2 regions of the Psychrobacillus sp. FSL K6-1415 genome follow, and region 1 is predicted to be linked to the other one. Evidence: riboswitches for the same ligand, from Rfam matches in the RefSeq annotation. Region 1 holds a riboswitch; the other holds the start of a gene.

Region 1 (7,839 bases):
GATGGGGTAGAAGTAGGTTTAACTCCTAAAGAATATGAACTACTATATTTCTTAGCGAAAGCACCAGATAAAGTATTTGATCGTGAGCAATTACTAAAAGAAGTTTGGCATTATGATTTCTTTGGGGATTTGAGAACAGTTGATACTCATGTAAAACGGTTGCGTGAAAAGCTAAATAGAGTTTCTGAAAAGTCTGCTAAAATGATTGTGACTGTATGGGGTGTCGGATATAAATTCGAGGTCATAAATGAATAGAATTTGGAATAGTGTTGTCGGGAAGCTATGGGGAACCATACTGCTTCTCGTCTTATTTGTGTTATTTATTGTAACCGTTTTATTACTTGAATTTCTAGGTGATTTTCATACAGAGCAGGCGGAGGAGTCACTCCGTAAAGAGGCAGTTACTATCGGTAAAATTGTTGAGCAGCATGACAATGTAGAAGATTCGTTTAAAATTATACAAGATATTTTAGGTACAGAAACTAATACTTTAATTGTACGCAATGCAGAATCCGTTTTTTTATCAGTCCATGAAGGGCTTAACAAGGATGTAGTACAGAAAAAAATATTGGATAATAAGGAATTATCTAAAATATACACTTCTGATGAGCCAATTGTGAAGAAAATGCTAATGCCCGCTATGAATAGTGAGGATCGGATGGAAGATTATATTATTTTAGCTGCCCCTTTAGAATCCAATAAAAACATTCATGGTGCTGTATTTATTTATCAAAGTTTGGAAGTTGTTAGTAAGACGACAAATAGTACTACGAAAATTGTTTTCTTATCTGGGTTTATTGCGTTACTTTTAACTACTATGTTTACTTTTTTCTTAACCTCTCGTATTACTTTACCACTTAGGTCTATGAGGGAAGCGGCGATTCAATTAGCTAAAGGTAACTTTGAAACAAAAGTTCCGTATCTGCAAAAGGATGAAATTGGAGAACTAGGAATCGCTTTTAACCAAATGGGGAAACAATTGAAACATCATGTAGAAGTGATTAACCAAGAAAAGGAACAACTGGCGAGTATACTAACATCCATGACGGATGCGGTTATTACATTTGATACTAAATTTGAAGTTCAAGTTAGTAACCCACAGGCAGATATACTTCTCAACAAATGGTATGCAAATGCAGAGACGTTAGATGATTCTAAGCTACCTGCTGAACTTCATCATCTTTTAGAGTACGTCTTTGATGTTCAAGAGGAGTTTGACGAAAAATTAGAGATTAAAGGCTCCTATTTTGCTGCATCTATTAGTCTTTTATACACTAGTGGTAATGTTGTGCGTGGTGCAGTAATAGTACTTCGTGATATGACTGAACAGCATCGTTTAGATAAAATGAGGTCAGACTTTATCGCAAATGTTTCGCACGAGCTTAGAACGCCTATTTCGATGTTGCAAGGCTATTCAGAAGCAATAATAGATAATGTCGTTACAACCGAAGAGGATAAGAATGAAATGATCCGTATTATATACGATGAGTCTAAGCGAATGGGTAGACTAGTAACTGAATTGTTAGATTTAGCCCGCCTAGAGTCAGGTTATCTAAGTATATATAAAGAAAAGGTTTCTGTTGTCCCGACAATTGAACGAATAACACAAAAATTTGATCAAGTTGCCAAAGAAAATAATATTAGACTTTCTTTTAAACATAATATAAATGAAAATTTATCGATGGAAATTGATGAAGATCGTATGGAACAAGTGTTAACCAATTTAATCGATAATGCCCTTAGGCATACAAAAGAGAATGGTTCTGTCACCGTCCAATTAAGTAAGTCAGATACACAATTTGTTATAAAAATAGTCGACACTGGATATGGCATTCCAAAAGAAGATCTTCCGTATGTATTCGAACGTTTTTATAAAGCTGATAAGGCCAGAACTAGAGGGAAAAGTGGCACTGGTTTAGGTTTGGCAATTGCGAAAAACATTGTCGAAAGACATGATGGTGTGCTAACTGCAGAAAGTGAAATTGGAGTAGGTACATCCTTTATTATTAACTTGCCTATAAAGTGATTCTACAAACTGTGAAGATTACCTTCACATCCCGATGAGTGAAAATGGACTCTTGTATATAACGCTGTGTCTTGATTCGGACCGCAATACCTGAGTAAACAGCATCCTGATGGTCCGTGTCTCGCAGGAACCGTATAACAGAGACAGACCCATCTGTCGTAGCGTTTTGAACTATGTTCTACGTTGCGCTTATATAGGCAGTTATTCTCCCATCTTATCTTCTAATTGGGAGTCGTATTGTCTATTAATGTGGGATAAAAGGCGTGTAACAAATTTGTACTTGAAACGACTAATTGAAAGAACGGGGGGAGCCTATGAATGACTCCGTTTTCCACCGCTTGTATGATACCTATCATCAAGACGTTTTTCAGTTTCTCATATATTTGGTGAAAAATAGACAAACTGCAGAAGACTTGGTTCAAGAAGTATATGTACGAGTGCTTAAAGCTTATAGCAACTTTGAGGGAAAAAGCTCAGAAAAGACATGGCTATTTTCAATAGCCAAAAATATTGCAATTGACCATTTTAGAAAACAAACCGTCAGAAAAAAGAGGTTATTTGACTCATTTGACTGGGAAAAGATGCAACTTGCATCTTCCGAAATGTTACCGGAAGATTTAGTACAGCTTAATGATGAGATGAGAACATTATTAATTGCATTGGATGATTGTACGGGAGATCAGAAAATGGTTATTATTATGCGATATTTCCAGGAACTTTCGATTGCGGAAACATCGGAAATTCTAAATTGGTCGGAAGGGAAAGTGAAGACAACGCAACATCGTGCAATAAAAGCACTTCGTGAACGATTATCTGATAAGCAAAAGGAGGCAGATGTTCATCATGAGTGAGAAAAAGACAGAAGATCGTGTATTAGATGAGCTATTAAATAACATGCCGAAGTTTACAGATAAACGCTCGAAAGATGAAATGTATAAACTGGTAAAATCCAAAATAGAAATTCAGGAGAGGCCTGAGAAACGTAATCGACTAGAGGTTTCAATGAACAAATGGCTACCTTTTATCATTTCCGTAGCTTCTGTCCTTATATTAACAGTTCTCGTCTCTTCCTTTATAAATAAGAATGAGAGTTCCACAGCTGATAAAGCCCAAGAGTCATCAATGGAAAAAGATCATATGAGAACGATGGACGTACCAGAAGAAGCATCAATGGCTACTGAAGAAGACAAGTCTAGCGATATGTCGACTATGTCTGGAAAAATAGTATCTTCGTATGAATTAGTTCCTTTCGACAGTCTATTTACCTCTGTTTACGAGAACGATTTAAATGGAGGAACAGTATTTCATTTTTCTTTATTAGAAAATGCTCTCTCTATTCCAATAACGATTGTAATTCCTAAAGAACAAATAGATATGGATTTTCCAAATAAGACACCAAATAGCTTGGAGCTATATGAAAGATACGCATTTGGGATTGATGAGATTTCCCTTGGATTCCAAGAATACCATCCTTACAAAGGTTACTTTTTGACAGAAGGTAAAATGTTAAAGCACTACTTACCAGTAGATCATGGTTATGATGCTGCCCCTGGAGCAATGGCGCCTTATCTATCTTCTATCAATGAAATTTTCACTGATTTTGATTCCTTTTTAAGGGTCAATGAAGATGGTTCGCCGATTGACTGGGATCAAGTCGGTACGCTAGATGAACCTGTGGAGCTAAAAGGTACAGAGAAAAAGGTAAATTACTTTGCATATAATGGTTCTAATGGAGAGACATATTTAGCACCAAATTTTAATAAAACATTCGCTACATTATCGGAAGCATTGATGGATATGAGAGATCCTGGAAATGATATATACACTTCTGTTATACCAAATAATGTGACCTACACAGTAAGAGAGGATAAAGGTTTAGTAATACGCTTCGATAAACCTTTAAACCTGGAATCTTTAGATGTGAGTGAGGCATCTCGATTATTAGAAGCTTTTTCCCTAACTGCCGCAAGCTTTAATCAATCCATCCAATTAGAAAATGTTGTACAAGAAAGTTGGGATGGAATTAATTTAAGCAGCTCACTTCCTGTTCCAATCGGACCGAATGGTTTTACTTTGCGAACCAACTAAATAACGTCAACTGCCAATCCTTATCAACTAAAGCTTGGCAGTTTTTTTGTATCTGGGTACGCGATAGCCTATAAAGTTATGGAAATAGCCCATAAACAATCAATCCAGGAATAATAACGAGATGAAAGCCCATAAGATTTCAAATATAGCCCTTAATTCAATCAAAAAAGCCCGTAAATTTTTTATTATAGCCTATATTAGGATGTTGGTCTCAATTACAAACAGGTCTGTTGCATATATTGTTTATATTTGATAAAATGTTATTAATTCAAGATATTAATCATGAAGATCAACAAAATATTGATTCATCTTCGGGGCAGGGTGCAATTCCCGACCGGCGGTATTAGAAATTTATTTCTTCAGCCCGCGAACCTTAACAGGTTGATTTGGTTAAATTCCAAAGCCGACAGTATAGTCTGGATGGGAGAAGGTGAAGGTGCAGTCGTTTCTCGTATGCTTATACGGATACGCTTATTTAAGTGTACCTTGTTTCTCCCTTGAACTTTATTGGTTCAAGGGATTCTTTAAGTGTGCAAACGAGCTGAACCTTTCTTCTTGTGGAGTGAATCGCAAAAGGAGAGAGGATTTTATGATAAAAGGCAAAACGCGAATGCTTATTGCAGTTGCAATGCTTAGTAGTATTTCTTTTGTTTTAATGCTACTTGCTTTTCCATTACCGGTTTTACCGGCATATTTGAAGGTCGACTTTAGTGATATACCAGCTTTAATCGCTGCAATCACGATGGGACCAATAGCAGGAATTCTAGTTGCATTTTTAAAGAATGTGTTAGATTGGTTATTTGCAGGAAGTCCAACTGGTGTACCTGTTGGTCATATGGCTAATTTTGTAACTAGTATCTTATTTTTAACACCAGTGTATTTGATTTATCGTAAAGTTACTACGTCAAAAGGAATTATGGTAGGACTAGGAGCAGGTACAGTATCTATGGCGATTGGTATGAGTGTTTTAAATTATTATGTGTTTTTACCAATGTACACTTATTTCTTAAATTTCCCAATGGAAACCGGTACTGCCTTGTTTAATACTATCATTTTCGGTATTTTACCCTTTAATTTGATTAAAGGCGTAATTGTAACTATTGTGATGATTGTATTATTTAAACGTATAAAACCTTTACTTGATAAGGTTACTAATTCATATATGAAACCTAATACAAATTAAAAAAAGTTGTTTCTCCATTAGGAGGAACAACTTTTTTTTAGAGGAAAGTAAATATAAATGGATAATACCGCTTTGATTTCCGCCACAATCAACTAAGTAAGCAGTGATTATATAGGATCATCTAAAGACATCATTTATAGCATTGGAACTAATAAGTAGAAAATAACAATTAGTAATTCAGTTACATTCATTTAGGTTGTGAATTAATCAAATTATTTGGGGAAATTATCCTTTTCGCAAGTAAAAGGTAATAAACCGCAAGTAATTATGGACTATGGGCAAGTAAGCTCTTTACGACCGCAAGTAAGCCACAGATGTAAGCAAGTAAACAATAGGGGAGAGCAAGTAACGATAAAATTGGATTCAATTATTTCATAAAAGATGAGGATGTATACGCACAAAGTCCATGTTCCTAGTACTTTATGATATGAAGTGCACCGCATACAAAACAGGGGCTCTGGATTTGTTATCAAGCATCTTTCAACTAGTAAGAAGACAGAAGACATACGGCAAAAAATAGCTGGTTTCAATCGTATAGAGTAGCGTTAGAGCGAACGAAATTGCATCTTCGAGTGCTTAATCTAGGAATAGTTAGTAGTTTTTCTGTAGTTAACCAAAAACGCACTTAGGTATTTTTCTAAGAATTGCAGAATGGCGCGGACAGGTAAACGCCAATATCACTAAAAATTAACTTGGTAACGATATAGCAAAACGTCTGTCCAAGCCTTCGCAAACGATTGGGAAAAAAGGCACTTGTATCTTTTTTACACGGTTTTCTTTCAGAAAAAAAAGAATGGCGATCATGACAAGAGTCACAACCACCATTCAATATACTATTCGAATTTCAGAGCGTCTCCTTCAAATGACTCATCTGCTACTTTAATAGAATCAGTAGGACAACCTTCAAATGCATCTTCCATGTCCTCCATTAGTTCTTCTGGAACTTCTGTTGTACCCATGTTATCATCTAAAATAACGAAGGCAATACCTTCATCATCATAATCATAAATATCTGGGGCAGCTGCTCCACATGCTCCGCATGCAATACATGTATCTTTATCTACAATTGTATATTTTGCCATTATTATATTCTCTCCTTTATAACTACTAAAACGAATATGCTATCTTATTCATTCTAAAGATGTTTTCCATACATTTCAACCAAAATACTTCAGAAAAGAGAGGTATTCCTATGCATTTTCATCAAATATTACTATTTATAATACATAAAATATCTGGGCAACGTTCTGAGAATGCCCCATATTATTTATTAAAAGGCAAAAAATCAGGACAAACCATTCAAGATGTGACATATTTTCAACTTCATGCTTTCTTCTCTATCCTTCCACAATTATCGAAGGAAGATTATGATGAAGCGATAAATGAGCTGTTTAAAAATGAGTTTATTCGGGTAAATGAATCACTCGTATATATAACTGAAAAAGGAATTGAAATACTACCGAGTGATAAAGAACCTCTATTTAATGGTTGGAAATATAGGGGCAAGGAACAACTTTTTTGGAAAAGAATAGACTTAGTTATCCAAACATTGTCGCAGTTCCAAGCGAATGAAAAAAAATTCGTACCAAACCAAAAGGATATTTCTATACAGCATTTTGTTAAAGACTTTTTAATCCAAAATAATTTCCGTGAATTTAACTTGAATACCGATATTAAGCAAGAAATTTTTTATTTACTTGAAAACCCTTCTTTTGATGATCTACACAGAACGTTGTTTGTTTATCGGCTTAGTGGCTATAAGACAACTGGTTTGACATGGGAACAACTGGCTCGCCACTTTCATATGACTGACTTGAACATTAAAATAATTTTTTTAGAATGTTTACATAGTATGTTAGACAATATTTCAATAGAGACAAGTCCCCGGTTATTTAATTTAGCTAAAGATATTCGTATCGATACGCCTCTAACTGAATCTGCTTTTAAAACAAATAGTCTATTTGAAAAGGGATATTCTATTGAAGAAATTGCTAAAATAAGAAAATTGAAGATTAATACAATAGAAGATCATGTGATTGAAATAGTCTCAAACGATAAAAATTTCTCTATTTCTGCTTTTATTTCTAAGGATCAAGTAGAAGAAATTCTTCACCTATCAAACGAGCTAGAAACAAAAAAACTCACATTAATAAAACAAAGATTACCGGAAATTAGTTTCTTTCAAGTGCGCTTAGCATTGACGAAGGGAGAAAAGAATTCATGAATAAATTAAAATTAAATGAAATTCTTCAGAAAAAGTTCGGTCATGAAAACTTCCGAGATGGGCAACAGGAAATAATTGAACAAATTATAGCAGGAAAGGATGTTGTTGCTATACTTCCTACTGGTATGGGGAAATCCCTTCTTTATCAACTACCAGCATACCTAATGGAAGGAACTGTGATTATCGTGTCACCTCTTTTATCTCTTATGCAGGATCAAGTAGAGCAACTAAAATTACTAGGAGAAAAAAGAGTTATTGCCATCAATTCATTTTTACCATTCCAAGAAAGAGAAATGGCTTTTCGTCACTTAGCTGATT
Region 2 (7,839 bases), 180 kb from region 1:
TACAATTAGGATTTCTAGTTTTGTTTTCAATTCCATAATATTATTAAATTTACATTTTAATTGAGTCAATTTCATAATTACTTGTATTATTTAAAAGTACGAATGTTTACATAATATTGCAATAAATTATTCGTTTTTAGGGAAAGTTGATCCCGTCGATTGGAGTGGCAGCCGGCGACTCCAGCGGGAACAGCACGAGCTGAAAGCCCCGCAGGAACGTAGTGACGAGGAGATTGAAGCCGTGCCCGCGGAAAGCGTCCGCCTAGAACGGAAATCAGCATTGTTCGGGTTTAACTAAATAATATTTTTTATGAAATTGACTCAATTGATATTCTATTTCCCTTAAAGTGTTCCACCAGATCCACCATCGATATTTACGGCTGTTCCAGTTACATAGGACGCAGCATCGGATACTAGAAAAGTAATGACATTTGCTGCTTCAGTTGTTTCACCAATTCGTTGAAGTGGAATCGTAGGACCTACTACATTTCTAGAATATTCTTCCCAAGTAAGTTCTGGAGCATCCTTTTTCCATTTTAATTCGATTTGATTACTTCTGATAAGTCCAATGCAAACTGTATTTACCCGAATATTGTCTTTGCCTAAGTCTTTACTCATAGCTTTAGTCAAAGCCATACCAGCTGCTCGACTAACTGTCGTTGGTAAAGAACTTGCAGGTGGTGTTTTCCCTAAAACTGCTGTTACGTTTACAATAGCTCCTCCGCCTACTTCTCTCATATAGGGAATTGCAGCTTTTGAGGTATGTATTGCTCCAAATAATTTTAAGTCTAAATCTGTTTGCCATAAATCTGTATCCACTGAATCGAAAGGATTGGCAGATGAAGTACCCGCATTATTAACTAAAATATCAATTCGACCATAATGACTAATTGTTTTTTGAATGACTTCTTTACAAGCTTCCTCTTTTGTAATGTCAGCAGGAACAATTAATACGTCTGCTCCTGTTTCAGTTTTAATAAATGCCGCTGCCTCTTTTAATTTTTCTTTTCCTCTTGCACATAATACTACACTTGCTCCCTCTTGCACTAATTGCAAAGCTGTTTGTAAACCTATACCTTTACTTGAACCAGTAACTATTGCTACTTTTCCTGTTAATCCTAATTCCATTATGTTGCCCCCTTGATTTCAGTATCCTGTTCATCTTTCATTATATTACAAGTTTATCATTTTTCAGAATTATTACTCTCATTATATATAAACAGACTACATGAAGGAATTTATGTACTGATGAAGAAATACAACTTCCTTAAAACCTAAATTATGTTGTATTCGATAATGTTTTAATAAACATGCCTCTTCATAGAATTATTTTCAACGAAAGACTCATCCTAAACAAAAGGAAAGGAGTTTAATCATGCAGAAAATAGTTATTGCACTTGGAATTATTACTTCTACCCAATTAGTTCCAGCACATATACAGTCGATTGCACCTACACAACAGGAAATACCAGCTTATGCTAAGTGGGGACAGCTAGCTATGAAAGAAGCACAATCCAAATATCCGAATGCAAGTATTATTGACTACCTACATGAAGGAAAGGAAACTAAAGAAAGTTCTACAATTGAAAAATTTAAGTTATGGTTAAAAGATAGTGGTAAGGAATTTGGAGTATCTGTCAAGATTGAATATATTACTGACACTGATGAGCTTGTTAATATTCAAATACAAGAAAATTAGGATTTATTTTGAACATTTTTTTCTCCTTATTATAAGGATTAGTAAACCAACCAATGACCTGTTGCGTTGGTCATTGGCTTTCTTATTGCTCTTTTTACATTATCTTCAAAAGATTTGCCATCTCAATTGCTGATATAGCAGCATCGTATCCTTTATTCCCTACTTTTGTACCCGCTCGTTCAATAGCCTGTTCAATGGATTCAGTTGTAACAATACCGAAAATAACTGGTACTCCAGTTTGTAAACCTACTTGAGCGATTCCTTTTGCAGCCTCATTACATACATAGTCATAGTGTGTAGTAGCTCCACGAATTACTGTTCCAAGACCAATAACAGCATTATAATTATGTGATTCAGCCATTTTTTTTGCAATAAACGGTACTTCGAATACACCTGGAACCCATGCGACTTCTATATTTTCTTCCTTTACCCCGTGACGTTTCAATCCATCTATTGCGCCATCAACTAGCTTTGCATTTATAAAATCATTAAAACGCCCTACGACAATACCTATTTTCAAATCTGTTCCGATTAAATTTGCTTCTATTGTTTTTACCATCTTATTCTCTCCTTAGCTAACTTTATTATTTGTTAAGTAATTTGATAATTCTTCAATTGTTACAATCTTCACTTGAAATTGTTGGGCAAATTCCAGTAAATCTGGTAAGCGTGCCATTGTCCCATCTTCGTTCATAATTTCACAAATTACACCAGCTTTTGACGATGCACAGAGTATTCCAAAATCCACGGCAGCTTCTGTATGTCCTCGTCTTTCTAATACACCACCTGGTTTTGCAATAAGTGGAAAGACATGTCCAGGTCGCTTAAATTGTAGTGCTCTAGCTTGTGGATTAATCACTTGCAGCATTGTTTTAGATCGATCGAAAGCACTAATCCCTGTTGATGTCGTCTCATGATCAATCGACACAGTGAATGCAGTTTGATGAAAATCTGTATTGTCAGAAACCATCGGATGCAATTGCAATTCCTGGGCAATTTCTTCATGAATAGGCATACAAATCAACCCCCGACCATATTTGGCCATGAAATTAATATTTTCTGGTGTAGCAAATTCTGCTAAGCAAAGAAAATCCCCTTCGTTCTCACGGTTTTCATCATCTATTAAAATAATGATCTTACCTTGTTTTAAATCCGTTATTGCTTCTTCTATCGTATTTAGCATGTTATTATCTCCTTAAAAACCGTTCTGCTTTAGAAAATCTTGTGTAATAGTTGATTCCTTTTTATTTTTAACATATTGATACATATACTTTCCTAGCATGTCACATTCAATATTGACTAGTTCACGCTCTTTCTTCATCCCTAACACTGTCTCTTTGTTTGTATGGGGAATTAGTGAAATAGTTATTGTCGACTTAGTTATTTCAAAAATAGTTAAACTTGTACCATCTACGGTAATAGATCCTTTGGGAATACAAAAGTGACTTACATCTTCTGGTACAGTAATATCAATATAAACTGCATTTGCAGTAGGTCGTTTCTTCAATATCGTACCTACTCCGTCGACATGTCCGGAAACGAAATGTCCACCAAAACGGCCATTTGCGCCCATTGCTCGTTCTAGGTTAACAGCTGAACCATTTTTTAATAAATTGGTTGTAGTCGCATGAAATGTTTCTGGCATTACATCTACTGTAAATTCAGTTTGAGAAAATGTGATTACAGTTAAACAAACACCATTTACTGAAATGCTATCGCCCAATTTTATATCTTCTAAAATTCTGTCAGCTTGGATAGAAAGTTGCATACTGCTAGCACTTTTTTGAATGTTTTTTACAATACCTTGCTCTTCTACAATTCCTGTAAACATTGTATCCTCCTTTACTAATATGTTTTGAGGAGAAATCAGAAGCTTCTTAAAAACAAAAAACTCCGCCCACAAAGGTGACAGAGGAAAATTAGGTAGATTCAAACAAGCCTTTTGTAAATATTTCTCAAAAAGCATCGAACTACTCCTTCTCCCATCCAGACTATAACTGTCGGCTTTGGATTCACACCAAATCATGCTTTTTACGGCTCACAGGCTTCAAGATTGCTCTTTTACTGTCGATTGGGACTTTCACCCGACCCCGAAGGATAATTATTCAATTTAAAAAAGCGCAAGCTCCTATGCCAGCCTAGACAACCGGATAATAATTGCAATAAAGGCTACCTTTGCCTTTACTGCCCAGACTGAAACGACATGAGGAGCTATTCGTTGTAACTAGACATAAAAAAACACATCCAGAATTCATTGGATGCGAGAGAAGTCGTACTTTAATAAGCCCTTTTATATCGTTTTTTAGTATAACTAAAAAACCTATACAATAGGCACATATTCCTTCTCCCATCCAGACTATAACTGTCGGCTTTGGATTCACACCAAATCATGCGTTTTACGGCTCACAGGCTTCAAGATTGCTCTTTTACTGTCGATTGGGACTTTCACCCGACCCCGAAGGATAATTATTCAATTTAAAAAAGCGCAAGCTCCTATGCCAGCCTAGACAACCGGATAATAATTGCAATAAAGGCTACCTTTGCCTTTACTGCCCAGACTGAAACGACATGAGGAGCTATTCGTTGTAACTAGACATAAAAAAACACATCCAGAATTCATTGGATGCGAGAGAAGTCGTACTTTAATAAGCCCTTTTATATCGTTTTTTAGTATAACTAAAAAACCTATACAATAGGCACATATTCCTTCTCCCATCCAGACTATAACTGTCGGCTTTGGATTCACACCAAATCATGCGTTTTACGGCTCACAGGCTTCAAGATTGCTCTCTTACTGTCGATTGGGACTTTCACCCGACCCCGAAGGATAAATTATTTAATTGGTCTAAGAATAACAAGTCCTTAAATTTTTTGCAAGTTATTCCGATTACAAACTCCTAACAAAAATTAAATCAGAAATCTAAAAGTGCGTCCACGTTAACCTTTACAATTGCAATGATTGCCTATTTCAGCCTGAACTAGTCTGTCTTGAGTTTATTGTTTTGAACACCTCTTCTTTTTAAATAGATATACAAATATGTTTACAACTTATAGAAGTTCTATATCTTTCAAATAATCATAAAATACATAGATTCTAAAATATAAAATAAGGGGAAATGGAAATGTATGCTGTTCATTTTATGGAGAAAAATATAATTGTTTTAACTCAAGTATTGAGAGATATCCCTGCGGTCGAAGACAATCTAAAAATTAAAGGCCGAAAAGGCAAAGTGATTAGTGTCCAAGAAACCGAAGAAAATGGCATCCATGTACAAGTTGAATTTGAACAGATTGTAGATAAAAATAAAGCTGCTACAAAAGAACTTGGGAAGAAAAAACGAAAATAATTTTTTTATAATAAATACCCGTTAAATGACGATAGTTACTCATTTAACGGGTTTATTGTATTAGTGAATATCACGTTTTTTGAAGCTACCGCCTCTTACTTCTGCCACATCTGTGATCACAACAAAAGCACTTGTGTCCAATTCTTTAATAATCGTCATTAATTTGTTTTCTTCCATACGAGTAATTACACATGTAACAATATCCATTGTTTCATTTGAAAAACCGCCACGTCCACTTGAATATGTAACACCACGACCTAAACGATCTTGAATTGCAGATCCAATCTTCTCAGATTGTTTACTAACAATACGCACAGATTTAGACTTTTCAAGACCAACTTGAATTACATCAATTACGATTTTAGCTATGTAATAAGTAGTAGCTGAATAAAGTGCACTTTCTAAACCATATATAAAACCTGCACCTACAAAAATAAACGCATTGATAAGTAAAATGATATCTCCTACTGAAAACGGTACTTTTCGAGATACAAGGACTGCTAAAACTTCTGCTCCATCAAGAGCTCCACCGTTTCGAAGGACAACCCCAATACCAACACCTAGCATTACTCCCCCAGATATTACTACTAATAAAGGATCCTTTGCACTTAAAATTGGCTCGATATGATGCAGTAAAACTGTAGAAATAGATAGTGATGCTATTCCAACAATACTCATTATTGCAAAGGTTTTACCGACTTGTTTATATCCTAAATATACAAATGGAATGTTTAATACAAATAGTAATACGCCAAGAGGAATATTAAATAAATATGTTCCCATGATACTAACGCCTGTTACCCCACCGTCAATAACTGAGTTTGGTATTAATACAGCTTCAAGTGCATAACCCGCAATAGCTGCTCCTATTACGATCAAAATTATTCGTCGGGTTGTATCCGCTACTTTGTTCGTCTGCATACGCTTTTAAAACTCCTTTTTCTAAAAATTGAACCTAACTAGATTACTCTTTAATTTTAAAGATAAAAAAGCTATGTTACAAGTTAGAGTTCCTATAATTATCCCTTTCTGAATTATATAGTGTTTGTTATATTCATTTTGCTATACTCTGCTTGAACATTCGCTTAAAGGGTATAGTAAAACGATTATACTTTTTATATTGGAGAGGAGATTGTAAATGAATTACGAACAAATTACAGTTGCCGGTAGTGGAGTTTTGGGAAGTCAAATAGCTTTTCAAACGGCATTTAAAGGTTTTCAAGTTGCAGTATATGATATTAATGATGAGGCTCTTGACAATGCAAAAAATAGAATGATGAATTTAAAATTACGTTATAAAGAAGATTTAGGAGCTACTGACGGAGAAGTTAACGAAGCATATAATCGTATTTCTTTCTACACTGATTTAGAAAAAGCTGTAATTGAAGCGGATCTCGTAATCGAAGCAATCCCTGAAGTTATACCAATAAAAAATAATTTCTATAAGGACTTAAGCAAAGTTACACCACAAAAGACAATTTTTGCAACTAACTCTTCTACATTACTACCTAGCCAATTTGCCGAAGTAACAGGTCGACCAGGAAAATTTCTAGCATTACACTTTGCCAATGAAATTTGGATGAACAATACAGCCGAAATTATGAAACATCCTGGGACAGAGACCCAAGTTTTTAATGATGTGATTAAATTTGCCAAAGCTATCGGGATGGTAGCTTTACCATTACAAAAAGAACAGCCAGGATATATATTGAATTCCCTTCTAGTTCCTTTTTTAGAAGCTGCACAACAATTATTAATAAATGACATTGCTGATCCTGAAACTATCGATAAAACTTGGATGATTGCAACGGGCTCTCCAAAAGGTCCATTTGCTATTCTGGATATCGTTGGAATTAATACCGCATACAATATTGCCAATGCAAAAGGACAATCTGGCAACGATCATTTCATTAAATTGGCCAATATCTTAAAAACAGATTATATCGATAAAGGCAAAACTGGCAGAGAAGCTGGAGAAGGATTCTACAAATATCCAAACCCCAATTATTTGAAACCTGATTTTTTATCCTAATTATTAGTAAAAGCCTGTAAACTTAGAATGTTTACAGGCTTGTTTTAACTTTTTTTTAAGTACCGCAAAACGTTTTATACGGTCTTGAGGTATCAGGGGGTAGTGAAGTATAATCCATATGATCAGAACTATAATCGTATGGTTTAGAAATTACTTTAAGAAGGCTCTTTAGCACACTATAATCTTGATTATTCACTGCTGCTTCAATTGCTTCTTCTACCCGATGATTTCTTGGAATGACTGCAGGATTACTTTTCTGCATCAGCTGCTGGATAAATTCTTTAGACACATCTTGTTTTTCAACTCTAGCTAGCCACTTCTCATACCATTGGTCAAAATCTTTTTTACCAAACAAAACAGTTTCCTCTAAATTATCAAGAGTCATCAATCGGAATGTATTAGTATAGTCTGCTCTGTATTTCTCCATAAGTTGAAGCAAGTTATCAATTAACGAAAGGTCCTCTTCTCCTATATTAAAAATACCTAGCTTATTCCCCATTCCCGTCAACCAGTAAGTCTCATATTTTTCCGGAAATGCCCCTATTTTTTCTGTTGCAAGTTTGACTGCTTCTTCCTCATCTTCATGAATAAGTGGTAATAAACTTTCTGCCAACCTTGCTAAATTCCAAGCGGCAATATTCGGTTGATTTTCATAAGCATACCGACCATGAGTATCGATTGAGCTAAATACTGTTTTCGAATCAAAAGTATCCATGAAAGCACAAGGACCATAATCGATTGTTTCACCACTTATTGTCATA

Evidence for each region. Region 1 has a riboswitch for FMN ahead of MKY60_RS08180 (ECF transporter S component). Riboswitches for the same ligand answer to the same signal wherever they lie in the genome.
Region 2: it holds a riboswitch for FMN, as region 1 does, so the genes downstream of both, ribE (riboflavin synthase) here and MKY60_RS08180 (ECF transporter S component) in region 1, are expected to answer to the same signal.

The regions. Positions count from the first base shown of each region.
Region 1 covers NZ_JBBOOQ010000001.1:1,754,999-1,762,837, forward strand. The annotation lists gene MKY60_RS08160 (response regulator transcription factor) at 1-255, shown strand, start outside; gene MKY60_RS08165 (ATP-binding protein) at 248-2,026, shown strand; gene sigX (RNA polymerase sigma factor SigX) at 2,341-2,877, shown strand; gene MKY60_RS08175 (hypothetical protein) at 2,870-4,114, shown strand; FMN riboswitch at 4,418-4,550, shown strand; gene MKY60_RS08180 (ECF transporter S component) at 4,704-5,297, shown strand; gene MKY60_RS08185 (ferredoxin) at 6,131-6,379, opposite strand; gene MKY60_RS08190 (helix-turn-helix domain-containing protein) at 6,490-7,521, shown strand; gene MKY60_RS08195 (RecQ family ATP-dependent DNA helicase) at 7,518-7,839, shown strand, end outside.
Region 2 covers NZ_JBBOOQ010000001.1:1,574,272-1,582,110, reverse strand. The annotation lists gene MKY60_RS07365 (SDR family NAD(P)-dependent oxidoreductase) at 343-1,128, opposite strand; gene MKY60_RS07360 (DUF3889 domain-containing protein) at 1,376-1,699, shown strand; gene ribH (6,7-dimethyl-8-ribityllumazine synthase) at 1,794-2,258, opposite strand; partial or broken gene ribB (3,4-dihydroxy-2-butanone-4-phosphate synthase) at 2,295-2,882, opposite strand; gene ribE (riboflavin synthase) at 2,895-3,530, opposite strand; FMN riboswitch at 3,670-3,801, opposite strand; FMN riboswitch at 4,035-4,166, opposite strand; FMN riboswitch at 4,400-4,531, opposite strand; gene MKY60_RS07340 (hypothetical protein) at 4,822-5,046, shown strand; gene MKY60_RS07335 (YitT family protein) at 5,107-5,967, opposite strand; gene MKY60_RS07330 (3-hydroxyacyl-CoA dehydrogenase) at 6,185-7,078, shown strand; gene MKY60_RS07325 (protein adenylyltransferase SelO) at 7,134-7,839, opposite strand, start outside.